Linked DNA regions of Acidicapsa acidisoli. The protein of the gene in region 1 interacts with the protein of each later gene in a pairwise test. Links are inferred from orthologs where the notes say so. Each region holds a gene or a part of one and is shown in the gene's direction. Other genes may lie near its edges.

Region 1 (3,031 bases):
GTTCTCGCTCATCATGTTCTACGGTTTGCAGCATTTCAGCTCCATCGAAATTGGCTACAACGTCGAAGCCAAGAAGCAGCAGGTTGAGGCTCTGCGCGAACAGAACCGGCAGCTTCGCCTGGCCGAAGCGCAGCTTTCGCAGCCCCGCCGCATCGACGCCATGGCTCGGCAGATGGGCCTCGTCGAATTGCAGCCGAATCAGGTGGTGCGCGTAACCGATCGCTTCGATGCAGGTACTCCTGCTCTGGCGCAGGTTTCTCCTTCCGCCGGAGTTCTGCCGCTTTCGGGCGCAACTCGATAAGGCTGCGCGGCGCCTCAACCTTAGGGACCGCTGTTCGGAGTACCCTGCGTGAACCAGTTCAACCCACTCAATCCCAGAGCCAATCGAAGCAGAGGCGCGCAAACCGCGATGCCTCTGCTTCGACTGCGTTATTGGCTGGTGTGCCTGGGATTTCTGATCTGGGTCTCGCTGATCGTCGCGAAGCTCTTCTGGCTGCAGGTCGTTCGCCACAAGGAATTCGTTGAAAAGGCCCAGAAACAACAGCAGCACACCTTTGAAGTAGCTCCGCGTCGCGGTGTACTCTATGACCGCAATCTGCGCGAACTGGCCATGACCGTGCAGGCCGACTCCGTCTTTGCGGTGCCCTCTGAGATCGAAGACAAGAAAGCCACAGTCCATGCACTAGCGCAGATCGTGCATACGAGCGCCGAAGATACATGGACCAGCGAAGATCAGATCGCCGAACGCGTCAACGCCTCGCGAGGCTTCGCCTGGATCGCCCGCCGCCTGAGCCCTGAAACCGCTGCGAAAGTGAAGGCTCTCAATCTCAAAGGCATCTACTTCCAAAAAGAATTTCAGCGCTTCTATCCCGACAGCGAAATCGCAGCGCAGGTGCTTGGTTATGTGGGCGTGGACGACAACGGCCTCGGCGGCATGGAGCAGAAATTCGATAGCCGCCTGCACGGCCAGCCCGGCCGCATGTACGCGGCAATGGATGCGCGCCGCCATGTAATGGGGTCCACGGAACGCGAACCCGAGCCGGGCGCGAATCTGGTCCTGACGATTGACGAAAACATCCAGTTCATCGCCGAAAGAGCTCTCGATGCGGCGATGCAGCGCACTCGTGCTGACAATGGTACGGTAGTGGTTCAAGATGTGCACACCGGGCAGATTCTTGCGCTCGCCATTCGCCCCACCTTCAATCCAAATGACTTTCGCCACACCACGCCCGCGTTGCTTCGCGACCACGCGGTGAGCGATGTCTACGAGCCCGGCTCGACATTCAAGCTCGTAACCTATGCCTCCGCCATCGATCAGGGCATCGTCAAGCCGGACGACAAGATCGACTGCCAGGGAGGCGCGATCACCTTCAACGGACGCACCATCCACGACGACAAATCCGATCATTACGGCGTGATCACAGTGCATGAAGCGCTGGAGCACTCCAGCGACGTGGCCGCCGTGAAACTCGCGCTGCGGATGGGACCGGAACACTTCTACGACTACATCCGCAACTTTGGCTTCGGTTCAAAAACCGGGCTGGAATTGCCCGGCGAGACGCGCGGCCTGCTGCGTCCCCCGGCGCGGTGGGGAGCCACGTCGATAGGCTCCATTGCGATCGGTCAGGAAGTCGCCGTAACGCCCGTGCAACTCGTCTCGATGGTCTCCACAATCGCCAACGGGGGAGTCTATCTTCCGCCGCATGTGGTGCTGAACACGCAAGACCCAAACTCGCAGAACAGCGGCCATGCTGCGGGCCAGCAGAATACGCAGCTCGTCGCGCTACCCTTCCACGCAGGCGAGGAGTTGCCCAATCCATTGCCGCAAGGGGCGCATCGCGTCATCAGCACAATGTCCGCCGCCGAGATGCGCAAGATGATGGAAGGCGTAGTGCTTTACGGCACCGGCAAGCAGGCTCAGTTGAACGGATACTCTTCCGGCGGCAAAACGGGCACGGCACAGAAGATCGACCCGGCGACACACACCTATTCGAAGACCATGCATATCGCGTCCTTTGCAGGCATCGCGCCGGTCAACTCGCCGGTAATCGCGGTTGCAGTGGTTCTGGATAATCCCAAGGGCGGAGGAATCTCCTATTACGGCGGCGCGGCATCGGCTCCGGTCTTCGCACAGGTCGCACAGGACACGCTCGAATATCTGGGCGTCCCGCACGACATCGAGGTGCGCCCGAACCATGCACCGGCTAAAAATCTCACAGCTCATGATGCGGAGCCGGAGCAGGAGCACACGGGCGATGTGAACGCGCTGCTGTCGGCGGTCAACGATCTGCCCGCGGACGATCCTTTGCGCCAGGCAGTGAGCAACGCGCGCACGCCCGCCACCACAAAGGACAGTGACAAGAAGACCGCAAGCATCGTTGTTTCAACGAAGACCAAATCCGCCGAACCGCAACCGGCCACAAATGCAAACCCATCGCCGACACCCACTGTCGTCGCAGTTTCCTTGCCTGCGGGCAAAACGATCAAAGTACCCTCGCTGATCGGAATGCCGGTTCGTCAGGTGGTGGAGCAAGTAGCAACGGCTGGGCTGAATCTGCAGGTCGAGGGCCGCGGACTGGTGCGTTCACAGGAACCGGCTGCGGGCAGCCAGGTGCAGCCCGGCGCGCAGATTGTTGTACACTGCGCGCGCTGACCGGCGCACTCACCGAATCCCAGACGATAGAATCGAATCCGGAATGCAATGGAATGAACTGATTCGCGACGTAACTGCTATTTCACGCGGTCCAATCTCCGCTGAAAACGCAATTTCTGAGATCACAATCACTGGTATCGAATACGACTCACGTCGCGTGGGAGCCAGATCAGTCTTCGTCGCCATGCGCGGCGGCACGACCGACGGTAATCTCTACATCGACACAGCAATTCGGCAAGGCGCAGCAGGAATCGTTACCGATTCGCCGGAAGCCTTTGCGCAGCTTGCCGCCGATGATCCTAAAACGCCGCGCCTGCTGGTCGAGCATGGCCGCCCAGCGCTGGCGCAGCTTGCATCGGCCTTCTTTGAACATCCCGA
Region 2 (3,121 bases), 230 kb from region 1 along the record:
GGACTGGATGTGCTGCTTGACGATCGCGATGAGCGGGCCGGGGTCAAGTTCAAGGATGCCGATCTTGTCGGAATTCCGTATCGCGTGAATGTGGGCAAGAAGGCGGTTGAAGGCAAGGTGGAGCTGGTGACGCGGGCGGTTCCGGGTAGTGAGGACGTGCTGATCGGAGAGCTTGTGGGGCGGTTGAAGGGGCTGATTGGGTAAGAAAGACGAAGAAGAAGCAGATTCCCTCGCGGGAATGACAGAAAGAAAAGCAAGAGTCTGAGCAGATTCGTAGAATCAGATTCTTCGCTTTGCTCAGGATGACAAGCTCTCCTGGTGTGCATAATTCGGTGGAAGCCCACATCTCAGAATCGAGATGTGGAGCACCCGGATTTTCCAGGGTGATGCCGCGGAGGCATTTGGAATGGCATTAAAAGTCCGGATCGCGAGACCGACCACGCGGCAGGGATGGAGCAGTCTGATCTTGCGGGCTGCTTTGGCTTGCGTAGCCCTGGTTGCGCTTTTTGTCTTCGCGGTGGGTGGGTATTACTACTTTCGCTATCAGGGGATTGTGGATGCGCGGCTGAAGCAGCCGCTGTTTGCTACCACGGCGAAGATTTACGCGGCTCCGCGTGAGGTACGGCCGGGCCAGAAGCTGAGCCGGGCGGCGATTGTCAATGAGCTGCGCTCCGCGGGATACACGGGGGATGGCACGGCCAAGGATTCTCCGCTGGGGACATTCACGGAGACGGCAAATAGCGTGACGGTACATCCTGGGCCGCAGAGCTACCACGCGCAGGATGGAGCGACGATCCACTTTGACAATGGGGTGGTGCAGTCGCTCACAGACGATCGCGGGCAGGCCCTGTCGAGCTATGAGCTTGAACCGCTGTTGATTACTGGACTGAGCGAAGGCGCAAACCGGACCAAGCGGCGGCTGATCACCTACGACGAGATTCCTCAGAACCTGGTGCACGCGGTGCTGGCCATTGAGGACCGGCAGTTTTTTGAGCACAATGGCGTGAATTTCTGGCGTTTTTTTGTGGCCGCGACGCGCGATGTTCGTTCAGGCAGGTACAAAGAGGGCAGCTCGACGCTGACGATGCAACTGGCGCGCGGGTTCTTCCTTTCTCCCGAGAAGCGGATTAAGCGCAAGCTGATCGAGATTGTCATTACCTTCCAGCTTGAGCATCGTTTTTCAAAAAAACAGATCTTTGAGATGTACGCCAACCAGATCAACCTGGGACAACAGGGCAGTTTTGCGATCAATGGTTTTGGCGAGGCTTCGCAGGCATATTTTGGCAAGGATGTGAAGGAGCTGAACCTGGCCGAAAGCGCGATGCTGGCCGGGATTATTCAGCGGCCGAATTACTTCAATCCTTATCGGCACCCCGAGCGGGTGATGGAGCGGCGCAACCTGGTGCTCGACTCGATGGTGGAGACGGGAGCGATCACCAAGGAGCAGGCGGAGCGGGCCAAGGATGAACCGCTGCATCTTTCGCAGCAGAGCGTGGATGCGAGCGACGCGCCGTACTTTGTCGACCTCGTTCGGGATCAGTTGAATCAGAAGCTGGGCGAGCGGGACTTTAATCGCGAGGGATTGCATATTTACACTTCGCTCGATCCTGACTTGCAGCGGGCGGCGACCTCGGCGGTTGAGAACACGGTTCATGTGGTCGACGAGCAGGTGGACAAGCTCTACGCGCGGCGACATCGCGGAAAAAATGGCAAGCCGGAAGAAACGACAGAGCCGCATACGTATCCGCAAGTGGCGCTAGTGGCGCTCAATCCGCATACGGGCCAGGTGCTCGCGCTGGTGGGCGGGCGCAGCTATGGATTGAGCCAGTTGAATCATGCGATTTCGGCCCGGCCGACGGGATCGATCTTTAAGCCGTTTGTCTACGCGGCAGCATTTAACACGGCGGTTGCGGGAACGCAGTTGCCGGGGCATGACGAGCTTTTTTCGCCGATTACGATGTTGAGCGACGAACAGACTACGTACGATGTGGGTAATCAGGAGTACACTCCGCGCAACTTCGAGGGTGAATATCACGAGCAGGTGACGGCGCGGTTTGCGCTGCAGAAGTCGCTGAACAACGCGACGATTGGACTGGCTTCTCTGGTGGGCTTTGACCAGGTGGCGGCGCTGGCCAGGTCCGCGGGAGTGAAGAGCGCGCGCGGGACGCCGGCGATGGCGATTGGAGCTTATGATGCTACTCCGCTGGAGATGGCCGGGGCGTACACGATTTTTGCCAATGGCGGGCTGAAACTCGAGCCGTGGATGGTGGCGAGTGTGCGTACTCCGTCGGGGGATGTAATCACGGATTACTCGCCGACTTCGAAGCAAATTCTTGATCCGCGAGTCGCGTATCTCACCACCAACATGCTGGAGAACGTGATCAACCACGGCACTGGATTCCCGGTACGGGCGCGTGGATTCACTGCTCCGGCTGCGGGTAAGACGGGCACTAGCCATGATGCCTGGTTCGCGGGCTATACAAGCAACCTGTTGTGCATCGTGTGGGTGGGCAACGACGATTACACCGACATCAAGATTCAGGGTGCAGATGCGGCAGCGCCGATCTGGGCCGAGTTCATGAAGAAAGCGGTCGCCCTGCCGCAGTACTCGGATACGCATGAGTTCAATGCGCCGGAGGGCGTGCAACTGGTGCAGGTCGACAAAACTACCAACCTGCCAGCGGACTCAACGTGTGAGAGCGATACATATACGGCGGCGTTTCTGGATGGGACGGTGCCGGCGCAGACCTGTTCGCATCCGAATACGGACAAGCGGAATTTTCTTCAGAGGATATTTGGGCTGGGGGAGAAGAAGCCTTAGCTGCTAGCGATCAGGATCATGCCGTGGCCGAGGCTGGCGCGGCTGCGTTATAACACTACGGCAATCGCAGTTCATGAACGATGTAGCCCGCGGGGGTTGGTACTGCGAAACGTCCGGCTCTCCGCGAACGATCTGTATCAATTCATTGCGCGTCGTTCCGCTGCGCGGATCATCATTGGTTTCGAGGATCACAAGTTTAAGTTCCGGGGAATACCAAACCTCGTGAACCACTAAAATGGGTTGGCTGTTGTGATCCAGTCCCGCCGGAACGGTATAGCTGCGGCGCGTGCCCTCCGCAAC

Evidence for each region. Proteins that work in one complex are often made in the same cells at the same time.
Region 2: the proteins of OHL23_RS20190 (region 1) and OHL23_RS19205 interact in binary tests that used the Escherichia coli proteins (3 or more experiments, as listed by UniProt). The link is inferred for Acidicapsa acidisoli from one-to-one orthologs.

What each region holds. Positions count from the first base shown.
Region 1 is NZ_JAGSYI010000003.1:565,553-568,583, reverse strand. Bases 74-3,031 are described here. They hold OHL23_RS20190 (penicillin-binding protein), read left to right. Parts: upstream 74-409; coding sequence 410-2,653; downstream 2,654-3,031. Other genes in these bases: OHL23_RS20185 (UDP-N-acetylmuramoyl-L-alanyl-D-glutamate--2,6-diaminopimelate ligase), read left to right, coding at 2,697-3,031; OHL23_RS20195 (cell division protein FtsL), read left to right, coding at 74-301. In the rest of the region: more of OHL23_RS20195, read left to right, coding at 1-73. UniProt on the Escherichia coli protein: Essential cell division protein that catalyzes cross-linking of the peptidoglycan cell wall at the division septum. Required for localization of FtsN.
Region 2 is NZ_JAGSYI010000003.1:336,472-339,592, forward strand. What follows is about bases 66-3,113. They hold OHL23_RS19205 (PBP1A family penicillin-binding protein), read left to right. Parts: upstream 66-406; coding sequence 407-2,821; downstream 2,822-3,113. Other genes in these bases: OHL23_RS19200 (proline--tRNA ligase), read left to right, coding at 66-204; OHL23_RS19210 (hypothetical protein), read right to left, coding at 2,825-3,113. Outside these bases: more of OHL23_RS19200, read left to right, coding at 1-65; more of OHL23_RS19210, read right to left, coding at 3,114-3,121. UniProt on the Escherichia coli protein: Cell wall formation. Synthesis of cross-linked peptidoglycan from the lipid intermediates.